One region of the Paracerasibacillus soli genome, then DNA from elsewhere that is predicted to be linked to it. Evidence: a T-box and tRNA genes for the amino acid it is inferred to sense, from the RefSeq annotation. Region 1 holds a T-box; the other holds one or more tRNA genes.
What was found. A T-box is a leader RNA that pairs with one kind of tRNA and senses whether it is charged. The one in region 1 lies ahead of argS (arginine--tRNA ligase), so its partner is inferred to be a tRNA-Arg.
Positions count from the first base shown of each region.

Region 2: it has a tRNA-Arg gene. The T-box ahead of argS (arginine--tRNA ligase) is inferred to sense a tRNA for this amino acid. The anticodon was not compared.

Region 1 covers NZ_JBHLWL010000023.1:1,433-9,605, forward strand. Annotated here, with positions in the region: gene ACFFIS_RS09015 (hypothetical protein) at 1-243, opposite strand, end outside; gene ACFFIS_RS09020 (ABC transporter ATP-binding protein) at 581-1,555, shown strand; gene ACFFIS_RS09025 (ABC transporter permease) at 1,542-2,315, shown strand; gene ACFFIS_RS09030 (CotD family spore coat protein) at 2,485-2,949, shown strand; gene ACFFIS_RS09035 (SLOG family protein) at 3,250-3,804, shown strand; gene ACFFIS_RS09040 (glycoside hydrolase domain-containing protein) at 3,920-4,792, opposite strand; gene ACFFIS_RS09045 (YesK family protein) at 4,974-5,255, opposite strand; gene ACFFIS_RS09050 (DnaJ family domain-containing protein) at 5,730-6,107, shown strand; T-box leader at 6,147-6,379, shown strand; gene argS (arginine--tRNA ligase) at 6,475-8,173, shown strand, end outside.
Region 2 covers NZ_JBHLWL010000012.1:10,718-18,890, reverse strand. Annotated here, with positions in the region: gene ACFFIS_RS03635 (amino acid ABC transporter substrate-binding protein) at 1-1, opposite strand, end outside; gene ACFFIS_RS03630 (diaminopimelate dehydrogenase) at 219-1,205, opposite strand; gene dpsA (dipicolinate synthase subunit DpsA) at 1,342-2,217, shown strand; tRNA gene ACFFIS_RS03620 (tRNA-Arg) at 2,354-2,427, opposite strand; gene clpP (ATP-dependent Clp endopeptidase proteolytic subunit ClpP) at 2,654-3,241, shown strand; gene ACFFIS_RS03610 (HPr family phosphocarrier protein) at 3,326-3,592, opposite strand; gene whiA (DNA-binding protein WhiA) at 3,693-4,634, opposite strand; gene mgfK (gluconeogenesis morphogenetic factor MgfK) at 4,637-5,614, opposite strand; gene rapZ (RNase adapter RapZ) at 5,616-6,500, opposite strand; gene ACFFIS_RS03590 (NUDIX hydrolase) at 6,501-6,974, opposite strand; gene trxB (thioredoxin-disulfide reductase) at 7,313-8,173, opposite strand, start outside.

The DNA.
Region 1 (8,173 bases):
AATTCGCTTTATCTTCTGAGCAATCCAATCCCTAATTTCTGAAACCTGCTCCACTTGGTTTTCAAAGTGTAAAACATGTATATCAATAGTATGCGCTCGCTTGGAATAAATATTATGGTGTAAATAATGATGCAAGTCAAAGTGGATGAATTTTAATACAGCTAGAGCAGATAAAAACAAACTAATATAAAAATAAAATGGCGATGTCGCTAATAAAAAGTCGGAAACAATTTCAAAAAGCATCTGTATTCACCTCCTCCTAATATCTAAATAAATTGGTTAATTGCTAATAACAGTTTACATATTCTTATGTTAATAAAACAATTTTACATTTTAAATCCTATTCTATATTAAACCATCATACAAGAAATAGAAACATAAAGTAAATAAATTACAACAAAAAGATGTGGGTTTTTCATCATCTCAGTCTTAAGGCGGATTAATTTTCGAACTAAAGGGCGTAGTGATAATAAATGTACTGATGTAGGATAAATATAGAACAGCTAAAGACGAAAAAATCATATTAAAAAAATAATTTTTTTAACTATGGGACTTTAGCAAAATGGGAGGATGAGATGGAATGGAACCGATTATCACGGTGAAGCAATTAAACAAAATGTATAAAAAAAGAAAAACTAAAGAAGTAATTCAAGCAGTTGACAATATTTCCTTTACAGTCCAAAAGGGAGAAATATTAGGGCTGCTGGGGCCAAATGGCGCTGGTAAAACGACAACAATTAAAATGATATGTGGTTTACTTGTACCGGATTCAGGCGAAATCACCATTAACGGGCTAGGGCAAAATGGAAGTCGGTTAAAATCACTTGAACATATCAGCGCCGTACTAGAAGGCAACCGAAATTTATATTGGCGTTTAACGGTGAGGGAAAACCTTGAATATTTTGCAGGTAATCGTGGTATGTCTCGAAAAGATGTGAAAGAGAATGTAGAGCAATTATTAACTTCCTTTCGACTAAAAGATAAGGAAAATGAACTTGTGAATCGATTGTCGCGTGGTATGCAACAAAAATTAGCAATCGCAGTCGCCATGCTAGCTAATAGTGAAGTAATCTTACTAGATGAACCAACATTAGGATTAGACGTTGAAACAAGTTATGAAGTGCGTGAATTATTAAAGGAAATTGTGAAAAAGCATAATCGGACGATTATTATTAGCTCCCATGATATGGATGTTATCCAAGAAGTATGTGACCGAACGATTATTATTAATGGGGGAAAAGTTGTGACAGATGATAAAGTGGAAAATTTATTAAAATTGTTTGATGTTCGTTCTTATACGATAACATTAGGTGCTTTACTTAGTGAAAAACAACAGTTGCTTTTAAAGGAAAAGTTTCCAGTTCACAAATATACTACTGATACAATGCAGCCAACTTTAAATGTGGACCTTTACCAAAGTGAAGCAATATATGATTTATTTCGATTGTTACAAATGGAGCATACCCCAGTTGAAGCCATTGATCGTACAACGGTTAATTTCGAGCAAGTATTTATGAAAATATTAAAGGGGGAAAATAACTATGAAATGGTTTAATCTTTTACAGGCTAATGTACGCAAAGAATATATTGAATTGAAACGGTATTTACCAAATACACTTGCATATATCATTACATTTTATGTTATTTTTTTAGGGATGTTTGCTGGGATTCAAGTAATCGGTGATCCATCCACACAAGACGTAAACACCCAATATATGATTGTGAATTATATCTTTTGGTTTTTAGGAATGCTTGTCGTACAAAATATCGGTTGGGAAATTACGAATGAAGCGATGAGAGGAACATTGGAACAGCTTTATATGTCGCCGTTAGGAGTGTGGCGAATTATGGCATCTCGGTTAATTGCTACTACAGTTATCAACTTTTTCATCATGGTTGCCCTTCTTTATTTATCGATGTTAACAACTAATCAGTGGTTAAATGTAGATGTGATTTCCGTATTACCAATATTTATCTTAACATTATTTAGTATGTTTGGTGTAGGGCTGATGGTTGCTGGAATTTCAATTATATGGAAACAAGTGAATGCCTTTTTGCAAATATTACAGTTTATTATTGCCGGATTGACATTTGTTCCTTTATCTGTTGCACCTTATCTAGCGTATTTTCCATTTGTAAAAGGGGTTGATCTTGTTAGAGGTATTATGATTAACGGAACTCATATTTCTGAAATCGGAGCTGGAGAATTTGCTTTGTTAATCGGAAATGGAATTGTTTATTTTGCACTTGGTCTACTTATTTTTATTTCCTGTGAACGGTTTGCAATGAAAAAAGGATTGCTTGCACATTATTAATTATCTTGTATGGGATAGATTGCTTTTGACAGCTGAAAATATGTAAAACATTCCTTTTTGGGGCATGTACACTAGAATTATTTCAATAAATGGGTACATGTCATATACACCCCTAAGATAAATGACATAGGTTATTAGTGACCTACAAAAGAAAGGGGAAATTATTATCATGAGATGTTGTCGTCGTCATCCACAATGTGGTTGTAGAAAGCGAATCGTTTATCCTACGAAGTTTAATTGCGTTGATGTTTGTACAGAGAGCGAAGTTGAGCACGTCCATCCATCACACACAACTGTAATGAAACATCATTTAGTAAAGAATACACATGTTTTTCCACATTCGACTTCTGTAGTAAATACAACAAATAGTGTGAATCTATATGGAGGGTCGCCTCAAGTTCCGCGCCCACCGCGTCCAAATGTTCCAGGCCCTAGTCCATTTGTTGGAGGAGCAATGATGCCACCAATGGGTTCCGGTATGGGGTCAGCACCAGGCCAAGTAGCAGGAACAATGTCACCAGGAATGAATCAAGGCATGGGTATGGGAATGAATCCAGGTCAAGTCGCAGGTGTTACTTCACCAAACATGGGTACAGGAATGCAAAATTGGAACCAAGGCGGCAAATGGTGCTAAAACAATGAAGGGAAGAGCTGGAGGTTAGAATCTCCAGCTCTATTCATTTTACGACAGCGGACAATCCTGCGTGAGGTTTTCTGAGAACTTGCTTGTGGATGATTTTTGATTATTTTACTTCCATTCTAAATAACAGCGTGCAACACAAAAATAATCAGATGTGATTGGAAGACCCACTTAGAAACATTACATAGGTGAAATTGTGGTACAAATCATGCTAAGCTAGTAATGAAGGCTTCATTTCTCATATGTGACAGCAATATTACGTTTTAGATTTTTATAAAAAGGGAATGAACATGATTGAAAATATTAACTGTAACAGGATATAAACCAATGGAATTAGGTATATTTAAAGAGGATGATCCACGAGTTGTGTTTATCAAATATGCATTAAGAAAACGCCTCGTTTCATATGTTGAAGAAGGGCTCGAATGGATCATCATATCAGGGCAAATGGGCATAGAAATGTGGACTGCTCAGGTAGTGCTTGATTTACAAGATGAATATGATATCAAATTAGGTATCTTCCCTCCGTTTGAGAACCAGGAAAGCCGTTGGCCAGAGCCAATTCAATTTACCTATCAAGAACTTTTAATGTGTGCTGATTTTTATGAACCTATTTATAAGGGAGAGTATAAAGGAGGCTATCAATTCAAGGCGAAAAATCTTTGGTTTATAGAAAAAAGTGATGCTTGTTTATTATTAATTGACGATGAATATCCTGGTAGCGTTCGCTTCTTTTATGAAGAGGCAAAAAAAGGAGAAAACTATCCAATTTATACGATCACACCGATGGATTTAGACGATGCTGTAACTGAAATGCAAATGGATGATCCGAACTATTGGACTTCCTAATTTAAAAATATAGTAGAATTTGAATTGTAGGCTAACGAAGTGAAGGAAGCCACAACTGCATCTCGTATTAATTCTTGCAGTAGTGGCCTAAGCAATTAATCGAAGTTGGCGTTTATCACCATAGAAAGTCTAGTAATTCATCTTGAAATAAGTTTGTATCAATGGTACATTTTTTAGCTTCAATTGCATACTGCCAACCAAAAACTTTAGCTTTTTCTGGGCCTTGAGGGTCAAATTTAGGAGCGTTTTCTTTTGAAGTAATTTTTTCTTGTGGGTGAGCTGTCCAAATTAAATATTCTTTTTGGATGTCTTCTTGCATATTTTGAAATGCCGCTAGTAATTCGCTATCTTTATCAAAAACACCATATATTGCAGGTTCATATGGGGAATCTGCCAACGTCTCATACCATCCTTCTAAAAAAGCAGTATTAACCGGGTAATCTGGTTCAATATCGGCAAAAATTGCGACGCCTTCCGGGATACCTAGTTCTTTTGCAAGTTTTATTGCTTGTTTAGCGTGGTCAATGCCTTGCTTTTTACCTGTGACATCTGACACATGGTTATAGATTACGAGAATCTTTACGTTTTCATCATGTAAAAATTCCACTTCTTCTTTAGTTAATCCGGTAGACACCCCTTCATTATCCCCGAGGTAGCGACCGAAGACCTTTGGCTTTCCAAAATGTTCCACAACACAGGCTAATAATTCATCATTTGCAACCTCTGCAGAGTCAACACCCCAATGGACCTTTTGTTCTTCTTTATTTTTATCTTTTTTGCCCTTGTCTTGACTCTTATCTTTATCTTTACCTTTATCATTGCTCTTATTTTCATCTTTATCTTTATCGTTTTGCTGCTCAGAGTCTTTGTTATTGTCATTATCTTTGCCATCGTCTTTTTCAGTTACAGGTGGATCTTTTGATACTTCATGTTGATCAAAAATGATGACGATAAATAGAGTGAATATAACAGTTGCAAACCCAATCATGAGTATGATCCAACTTTGTTTTAAAAAATTGATTGCAATCCCCCCCTTCATACCACATAATGCAGTATATTGAAAAAATCGGGAAGGTGTGTCAGCATATACTACTAAAAATAGAAATTGAGTCATATAGTTAATAGATATAATGAAACAAGGTGAGAGATAAGGGGGTACTTCCTTGAACTTAAGAAGCGTGATAATCATTTTTTAAATCAGCCATTACTTGGGCTAAAGCAGATATGAGAATGGCTATCGCTGATCCAATAAATAGATATGCAGCAAAATAATCAAGACCTGTGCCATCCCAATTATTTTGGAAGAGTGACAAGCCAATTAAAGTGATGCCAGTTAATGCTCCTAATATTGGCGCAAGATAACGAATAATGAATCGCCTTTTTCGAAAAATAATGGTCCAACTTAACATGATAATAAAAATAACTCCAGCATACATAAAAAAGTTCTGCATTTTTACTCCTCCCTCCATAAATTTTAGATTTCTAAAATAGTGCTGATTCTCTCTGTTAATATGAAACTATTAGGTAGAAGTAAAAGAATCATAATCTTGATGTAAGTAGGCAAAGTTGGTAATGCTAATGCTTTTAACGAAAAATTAGAAAGTGCTTTCAAAAGTAAAATAATGTTGTATGATTGTTGTAAAGTAAAAGATGATTGGAACGATAACATTTTTTAAGAGCCTGTCGAATATCAAGCGCTAATATCATCATAGCAAAGATTAGAATAAAGAGAAAATCTAGTTCAGAAGCTCAGTGTTTAAAAAGTATTAGCTGTACAGCTAAGCCCCTATCTTCATTTCATTGATAAATTAACTTTTATGCTTACATGAATTGACCGACCTCAAACTTATAATAAATAAAGTAAAATTTCGTGCAGTGAGGAGTGGGGCATACAGTCTGCGATAAAATATGAAAGGATGATAATATTGAGAGAAAAAAATAGTGAGCGAGAAGATGATTCTGAAATTTCCGCTAGCTTGCAGTATACGGACCATATGACAGCCATTATTCGTCAGGCTGAAGCAGATGGACATTTTACTGATTTACCTGGAAAGGGAAAGCCACTAAACTTAGGAAGAGAATATATGAACCCATCAGAAGCACAATTGTATAAAACGATGAAGGATAACCATGTTTTGCCACGTTGGGTTGAAGTGGGAAAAGAAATAGAGCAATTAATAAATGACTTGGAAGGACTGGAAGGTAAAGAAATGCAAAGAAAGTTGAAACAAATAAACAAAAAGATAAAGGAATATAACGGAATATGTCCACCTATGTTGCAAAAAAATAAAATACATAGATGAAAAATATGTGGCAATATGATACACTAATCTAAATTAATTGTGAATCCTGTGATGAAGAGAGTAGTAGTGAAGAAAAGTCTTAAGCGAGTTAGGGACGGTGTAAGCCTAATGACATCTTCATAACGAAGCGCACTTCAGAGGAGCAACCTGAAATAGAAGTAGGGTTTAGCCGGTTCAGCCGTTATCGTATCAAGTAACAATCCGGATAGATTTTAGATTTATCCAGGATTGTATAATCAGAGTGGTACCGTGGGAAAAGTCCCGCCTCTATCGTAGAGGCGGGGTTTTTTTAATGTTTCAGTTTAACACATAAGAACGACTAGAATGATAAGGAATGGTAATTCACAATAAAGAGGAGGAAAAATACGTGAATATAGGTAAAGCTTTTGCTAGGGAAATCGAAAAACATGTAGAACATGTACTATCTATGACAGAAATAGAAGCAATGATTGAACAACCAAAATATGACGAACAGGGAGATATCGCCTTTCCATGTTTTCGTTTAGCTAAACACTTCAAGAAATCACCAGTACAAATCGCGGAGCAAATAGCCGCTAAATTAGAACATCCGTTGTATGAAAAAATTATCGCTGTTGGTCCTTATATCAATGGATTTTTGGATAAAAAATCTTATAGTAAACAAATTGTCCAACAAATTATCAATGAGAAAGATCATTATGGCTCTAAAACAATAGGGAACGGGCAAACAATAACGATTGACTTTTCCTCACCGAATATCGCGAAGCCATTTTCAATGGGACACTTGCGTTCAACAGTAATTGGTAATTCACTAACACATATTGCCAAAAAGTGCGGATTTGAAGTCGTAAAAATTAATCATTTAGGTGACTGGGGTACACAATTTGGAAAGCTCATTACGGCCTATAAATTATGGGGATCCGAGACAAGTGTGCAGGAGAATCCAATTCCTGTACTACTAGATTTATATGTGAAATTTCATGAAGAAGCAGATGAAAACGATGCTTTAAATCAAGAAGCACGTGCCTGGTTTAAAAAATTGGAAGATGGAGATAAAGAAGCAACGGCTCTTTGGCAATGGTTTCGTGATGAATCCCTCAAAGCTTTTTCAAAAATTTATGATTTGTTAGATGTATCGTTTGATTCTTATCATGGTGAGGCATTTTATAATGATAAAATGGATGAAACGGTTGACGTATTAAATGAAAAGGGGCTATTAACTTTATCGGAAGGGGCAGAAGTTGTAAAACTTGCTGAACTAGACATGCCACCATGTTTAATCCGTAAGTCTGATGGGGCAACTTTGTATGCAACACGAGATTTAACAGCTGCGCGATATCGTCAAGCAACATATCATTTTTCGAAGGCTATCTATGTTGTTGGTCAGGAACAAACCGTTCATTTCAGACAGTTTTTTTCAGTTTTAGAAAAAGCAGGGTATCAATGGGCAAAGCACATGGTGCATGTTCCTTTTGGATTTATCTTAAAAGACGGTAAAAAGATGTCTACGAGAAAAGGGAAAGTTGTATTATTAGAAGATGTATTACAAGAGGCAATCTCCCTAGCTAAACGGAATATAGAAGAGAAAAATCCGACAATAGAAAATAAGGAAGCTGTTGCGGAAGCAGTTGGTGTCGGAGCTGTCATTTATCACGATTTAAAAAATGAGCGAATGAATCATGTGGAATTTAGCTTAGAAGAGATGTTAAAAGTAGAAGGAAGAACAGGACCATATGTACAGTATACACATGCACGTGCTTGTTCTATTTTGAGAAAAGCTACTGATTTTAATAATGATGTGTTACAAAAATATCGTCTTGGAGATGAACCAGGATTGTCTGATTCGTATAGTTGGCATGTCATTAAACATCTGCGTGATTTTCCACATGTAGTACAACGTGCATTTGATGATTTAGAACCATCACTAATTGCGAGATATGTATTTGAACTCGCACAAGATTTCAATAAATATTATAGCCACGTCAAAGTGTTAACAAATGATGCAGAACGTACCGCTAGATTGAGCTTAGTTTACACCGTTACTGTCGTATTAAAAGAAGGATTACGCTTGCTTGGCATAAAAGCAC
Region 2 (8,173 bases), on a different contig from region 1:
TCATCAAACCCTCCAATGACTATTCCTAAATGAAATAACAACCATTTTATCATAAATGAACTGGCTACATATTTTCACTGATTGAAGCTTCACTTTCTCTATTTATCATTCCCAGTTCATGCAGCAATTACCACGATTCACTCACAAAAAAATTGTAATAAAAAACAAAAAAGCAGGTAGAATTATTTCATACCCGCTTTGTTTATATATTAAAGTAATTAAAGTAATCTTTTTATCATATTTTCTCTGGATTCTGGTGACAAAAAGGAAAGTGGGATATCGAAAGCTGTTTTTGCACCAGTTTCTCCAAATTGATTTAATTTAAATGCCGCTCTTGCATATGCGACGAGAACACTTGCCGTAAATTCTGGGTTACTATCAAGTGCAAGTGAAAATTCATATGCCTGCTTATTTTCAGATGAAGTGTTTCCCGACCGAATGACAAAACCACCGTGTTTCATTTTTTGATGGTCCTTTAAAAACTGCGCTTCACTAATAAAGTGTACCGTTGTCTCATACGGGGCAAAATAATCAGGCATTGTTTTAATTTCTTGTTCAATTCTTTCATAATCTTTTTCATCTGCTACGACATAACATACGCGCTTATGACGATCAGCAGCACTTAAATCTGCTCCAATTCCTTCTCTAGCTTTTTCAAGCACATCTTCAATAGGAACCGTATATTGTACAGCGTGTTTAACACCTGTAACCCTTCTAACCGCCTCTGAATGTCCTTGACTTAATCCTTCACCCCAGAATGTATGTGTTCCACCATCTGGTATGACAATTTCACCTAATACACGATTCATAGAAAAAAGACCTGGGTCCCAACCGACAGAAATGACACCAACTTTACCACTCTTTGTAGCAGCCTCTTGTACATGGTGTAAGTGGTCAACTATTTTGGCATGATTATCAAAACTATCCACAATGTTATACATCGTAACTAATTCAGGACTCATTTGCGGAAGATCACTAGCAGAACCACCACATAAAATAAGTACATCTATTTTATCTTGGTATTGTGATAGCTCTTCATAAGCATATACATGTGTATTTGTAAATACAGGTTGCACATCGCTTGGTGCTCTACGTGTAAAGATACCTACTAATGTCATATCTGATTGTTTTTCAATCGCTAGCTCAGCACCTCGCCCAAGATTTCCATAGCCAACGATACCAATTCGAATTATTTTATTTTCCATTAAGACACCTTCTTTAACAATTATCTTCCATGAGTATAAACGTTTCAAATAAGTGGAGCAACTATTTAGTTATGGTTCACGCTTTACTTGCATATTGATTTATAATGGGTAGAAAAATTAGTTAAGGAGGAAAACGATGCTAGAAAATAAGCGAATCGCTGTTATTGGTGGGGATACAAGATACATAGAAGTTATGAATCGATTAATAGAAGCAGGGTTAATCGTTCAAGTTGCTGGTTTTAAAAACTATCGCTTCACTTCGGATAAAGTACAAAGTAAGAAATTAAAACAAATTGATTTTTCAATTCAAGATGCCATATTACTCCCTGTATCCGGTGCAAATGAAAAAGGTAAAGTAGAACTTGCACCATATGCCGATGAAGAATTATATGTATCGAGAGAACTTTTTGCTCAGACAAAAGAGGATTGTCTCATTTACACAGGTATTGCAGGAAATTATTTACAAGAGGCAGCAAAAGATCACAAACTTATACGTTTATTTCACCGAGACGATATGGCCATTTTAAATGCTATCCCAACTGCAGAAGGCACACTTGAACTTGCAATGCATCATACAAATTATACCATTCACCGTTCACATGTTTTAGTACTTGGTTTTGGGAGAGTCGGCTTTACAGTTGCTCGCTTGTTTGCGGCAGTAGGCGCGTATGTAACAGTCTGTGTGCGCTCGTCTACTGACGCCGCCCGAATTACGGAAATGGGAATGAAACCAATTTATTATAAGGAATTAGAGCATTATCTTACGAAACAACAAATCATCATTAATACCGTTCCAGCACGTATATTAAATAAAAAAGCGTTAGAACAAATGGATTCCACAAGTCTTATGATAGATTTAGCATCTAGCCCGGGGGGAGTAGATTTCAAGGAAGCTAGCAAATTAGGGATTCATTCCATACACGCATTAGGCCTACCAGGAAAAGTTGCTCCTAAAACCGCGGGTAATATTATTGCGGATGTCCTTCTTCCGCTTTTAGAACAAGATCTTTGAAATATAATAATTCTCATTCTTGCCGAAAAACAAATAAGATGTGTTTAGAAGCGGGGTTAGAAGTTTGAAAGAAAAAAGAAAAATAGCAAGGACGCATCACTAGCGTAACCCTTGCTACTATTGAGGTTGTTACTAACGCGCTCGAGAGGACTCGAACCCCTGGCACATGGCACCGGAAACCATTGCTCTATCCACCTGAGCTACGAGCGCATAATATATTTTAAACACATAGGCTATTATATCGTGGAAATGTTTTTGTTTCAAGTGTTTTTCATTTAATCGTTTATTTTGTCCTTATAGAGGGTATGATGGATAGAGAGTTTTTCATATATATACAATGAAACATGATGAAGGTAAAGTTTATCGTTTGACCTTCATTGACCTTTAGTTTATGATAGAAATATATTTAATTTATGGTAAATAGGAGGAATTTTTTATGCAACTAATACCTACAGTAATTGAACAAACAAACCGCGGAGAACGTGCTTATGACATTTATTCACGCTTATTGAAAGACAGAATTATTATGCTCGGTAGTGCCATTGATGATAATGTTGCAAATGCGATTGTAGCACAATTACTATTTCTTGAAGCAGAAGATCCAGGAAAGGATATTTCACTGTACATTAATTCACCAGGTGGCTCCATTACAGCTGGAATGGCAATCTATGATACGATGCAATTTATAAAATCAGATGTATCAACAATTTGTATCGGAATGGCCGCTTCAATGGGGGCATTTTTACTTGCTGCAGGTGAAAAAGGGAAACGTTTTGCACTACCAAATAGTGAAATCATGATTCACCAGCCACTTGGAGGAACACAAGGACAAGCAGCAGATATTGAAATCCACGCAAAACGTATTTTGCAAATGCGCGACAAGATGAATCAAATTTTATCTGATCGTACAGGTCAACCGATTGATGTTATCCAACGTGATACAGACCGTGATAATTTCATGACAGCAGATCGTGCAGTTGACTATGGATTGATTGATAAAATCTTGGAAAGAAAACCCGAATAAAATATTCTCAGAAATAGAAGGGTCAGACCCCCTCATAAAGTAATGGGAGGTCTGACCTTTTTGTTTTGTCGTAGCCTTTTATCTTTAAACTTTTTCGCTGTTTTCTGTAACAAACTCGATTAAGCTATTTAAAGCAACGGTTTCATCTGGTCCATCTGCAGTTAGGATAATCGTTTCTCCCTCCGTAATGGCTAAACTCATTAGTCCCATAATGCTTTTTGCATTTACTCGTTTACCTTCCTTTTCCAAAAACAAGTTTGCAGAATATCGATTGGCTTCTTGTACAAACTGTGCAGCAGGCCTAGCTTGTAACCCTGTCTCCAACTCAACCCTTACTGTCCTTTCTACCAACATCATCATCCTCCCCAGGAATAAGTATCCTCTTCACGTTCTCTTTTTGTGTAAATTATCGATATTATACCATGAAAGCGAACGAATAACCAAGCTTTATTTACATTATTTTCCCTTGGCGGATACTTTCGGCAAATTCATCGATTTTCTTCATTCGATGATTCACTCCAGACTTTGAAATTTTACCACTTGGAATGAGCTCCCCTAACTCCTTTAATGTCACATTATCATGTTCTAACCTAACAGTGGCAATTTCTTGTAACTTTTCTGGTAAAGCTTCTAAACCTACCGTCTGTTTAATAAAACGGATATTTTCTATTTGTCGGAAGGCAGCACCAATTGTTTTATTTAAGTTAGCTGTTTCACAATTTACTAGCCGGTTGACTGAATTTCGCATATCACGCACAATCCGTACATCTTCAAATTTAAATAATGCATTATGTGCACCGATTATGTTAAGAAACTCCGTTATTTTTTCTGCTTCCTTTATATATACAATAAAGCCATTTCTACGTTGCAATTCTCTTGCACGCAAATCAAATGTATTTAATAAAGCACACAAAGCATGATTATGCTCCTCATACATATTAAAGATTTCCAAATGGTACGAAGATGTTTCTGGATTATTGACTGAACCCCCTGCTAAAAAGGCGCCTCGTAAATATGCCCTTCTACAACATACCTCTTTTGTAAATCTTTTAGAAATAGAGCGAAGAAATACATATGGGTCTTCTAATATTTCTAATTCTTGTAATATCTGTTTTACGCCGTTTTTCATACGGACAATGTATACATTATTTTTCTTTAGCTTCATTTTCCTTCGAACAAGTAATTCTACCGGTTCATTATATTTCGATTTAATTAATACATAAATTCTTCGTGCAATGGCTGCATTTTCTGTTTGCACGTCTAATGTATAGTTTTGCTGTGATAAGGATATAACACCATTCATACGTATTAATGCAGCAAGTTCTGCCTCAATGCAACATGGGTCAGATTCAATTGTTGTTAATTCCTTTTTTATTTCTGAAGCAAACGACAACTTTACTCACCCTTTTTACTTGTCTTGGTCACAAGCGAATAAAGCAATGTTGCAATTTTATTCGTATCATGACGCAATGTATATTGTTGATGGTCAATAATATCTCCCTCAATGACCTCCAAACCCATCTCCATTAAGCGCTCAATATCAAACTGTACAGGTTTTGCATTTTCTTCAGCATACACCGATTGAATCTTTTTGCTTATTGGTTCATTATGGACAACCACTGCATCTAAACTATTCTTTCCGACATGGTCAATAATCGCCTGGGCGTGATCAGATGCTGTATAATCCGTTGTTTCACCTTCTTGTGTCATCACATTACATACGTATACTACTTTTGCTTTTGCATTTAATATTGCTTCATCTATTTGTGGAAAAATCAAATTCGGTAAAATACTTGTATATAAACTACCAGGAGATATAACAATTAAGTCCGCTTTTTCAATTGCTTCAATAGCATTAGTTAAAGGTTCGGCTGGTTGCGGACTTAAAAATACACGCTTAATACGTTTTTTTGCTAAGGGAATTTTTGATTCGCCCGAAACGATTGTCCCATCTTCCATTTCTGCATGCAATAGCAAATTTTCATTAGAGATTGGGTATATTTCCCCTTTTACATTTAGTACACGTGAAATTTCCTTTATGCCCGTAAAAAAATCTCCGGTAATAGAAGTCATTGCTGCCAATAGTAAGTTACCTAAAGAATGGCCAGAAAGTCCATTCCCCATGGAAAACCGATGCTGAAATAATTCGATTAACATTGGTTCCACGTCAGACATTGCTGCAATCACATTACGAATATCACCTGGAGCCGGGATATCCATTTCACTACGTAATCTCCCAGTACTTCCACCATCATCAGCTACCGTTACCAAAGCTGTTAACGTGATTGGCAAACTTTTTAATCCGCGTAATAAAACAGGCATACCTGTTCCTCCGCCAATGACAACTACTCGTGGTTCTTCCTGCGTTCCCATTTTAATGATCCTTCCTTTTATCAATATCACGATGACTTACGTGTGTAATATACTGACCTGATAATTGTTTTGCAAAATACTCTGCTAATGCAACAGAACGGTGTTGCCCACCTGTACAACCGATAGCGACAACGAGTTGAGATTTTCCTTCTTTTTTATAAAGCGGCAACATGTACTGCAAAAGATCCATTACCTTTTCTTGGAACTTTTGCGTATCTGTCCATTTAAATACATAGGTAGCCACGTCTTGATTTAGACCTGTTAATGGCTGCAAATTTGGTACATAGTGTGGATTTGGTAAAAACCTTACATCAAAAACTAAATCAGCGTCTATTGGCAAACCATATTTAAAACCAAACGACAACATATTCACAGAAAAAATATCTTGTTTTTCTTCACTGAAAGCTTGTAAGATTTTTTCTCGTAATTCACGTGGTTTTAAATTTGTTGTATCAATTATACGTTGTGCCCTACCTTTTAATTCGTCTAAAATAACCCGTTCTTGTTTAATTCCTTTTAATGGTAAATCCCCAACAGCTAAAGGGTGAGAACGTCGTGTTTCTTTGTATCGACTCACGAGTTTTTCATCTTTAGCATCTAGAAAAAGGATTTGTTCATCAAGCCAGTTTTCGTCACTAACACTATCTAATGACTCAATTAACGTATCAAAAAATTCACGACCACGTAAATCCATTACAAGCGCTACTTTTCGAATACTGTTTGTAGTGTCTTTCATTAGTTCTAGAAACTTTGGTAATAATGTAGGCGGTAAATTATCCACACAATAATAACCTAAGTCTTCAAAACTCTGTATTGCGACAGTTTTACCAGCACCAGACATTCCCGTTATAATAACCAGTTTTGTTTCATTTAATTGATTTGTCATCTATTTAACTCCTTCCCATGGATCAAGGCGGAAATCTAATAATTTATACGCAGTAGTATATTGAAACGCCCCAAACAGCACATCTTTATTTCCTGATAATACATACTCGAAAATTTTCCTATCTCCTTCTGCCATTGGTAAAGTTAAAACTTCTTCACGTCTTACCCAGGTGAGTTCTCCCTCTTTACAATGATCATTTAATGTACCAGAATAATTTCGATTCACAAATGTAAACATCATCCATTCGTTTTCAAGTTGCTGTTCATCATAAATGTTAAAAGTAAATACACCAGCTAGTGTTGGCTTTTCTAATGTTAGTCCCGTTTCTTCCCAATACTCACGAACTACTGACTCTTTAATTGTTTCCCCTTGCTCCATTTTTCCACCCGGCATTGCGTACCAGCCTCGGCTTGGCTTTTTTATTAACAGTACATAATCTTGATTGATTAAAATACAATTCGTCACACGTTGCATACATATCACCTTTATATCTATATTTCATGCATTCACTTCATCTTTATCTTCTTACTTCTATTATACATTGAATGATAGGAACATACCACCATGCATAAACCAACAGCATGATGAAAATGGTAAGCGCCACTTCGTAACATACAGACTTCCATACAACAAAAAAAAGACACAGATACGATATATATCTGTGCCCAACAATATATTTATAAAAAAGGGGGTCAATTAGTTAACTACATTGTATCGTATAAATGTTTCGTCCGTGTTACAACAACATTAAAACCAGTTTAAAATGATGAAATCGACAAGTATACCTCTTTATCTTGTCGATTTCATGTTTCTTATAAAGTTGATGTTTTCTTTTTATCTTTTAGCTCTTCAATATAAGCCTGTGCAGACTCTGCTGCAATACTACCATCACCTGTAGCAGTTACTATTTGTCTAAGCTTTTTCTCACGAATATCGCCTGCTGCATACACACCAGGTATTTTTGTTTCCATGTTTTCATTTGTTAAGATATAGCCTTCATCATCTGTAATTCCAAGGTTTTTAAACGGTTCACTTAAAGGAAGCATACCAATATAAATAAATACACCATCTGCTTTAAATTCAGATGTTTCTCCAGTTTTAAGATTATTCAATGTTAAACTAGATACTTTATTTTCCCCATTAATGGATACTGCTTGTGTGTCCCAAATAAAGTCAATCTTCTCGTTGTTAAAAGCACGTTCTTGGATAATTTTTTGGGCTCGTAAAGCATCACGACGGTGAATAATGGTAACCTTTTTCGCAAATTTCGTTAAATAGATTCCTTCTTCAACCGCGGAATCTCCACCACCAATTACCACTAATTCTTTATCTTTAAAAAAAGCTCCGTCACAGACTGCACAATAAGAAACACCGCGACCAGCAAGTTCCTCTTCGCCTGGAATACCGATTTTCTTATGCTCTGCACCCGTTGTAATAATGAACGTCTTCGTTTTATATTCATTTTTACCAGCTTTAATTAGTTTATAATCGCCATGATCCGTTACTTCACTAATATCCCCATAGGCATATTCCGCGCCAAACTTTTTGGCATGTTCAAACATTTTATTGGATAAATCAGGTCCTAATATATGATCAAAACCAGGGTAGTTTTCCACTTCTTCCGTATTCGCCATTTGGCCACCCGGTATCCCTCGTTCAATCATTAATGTATG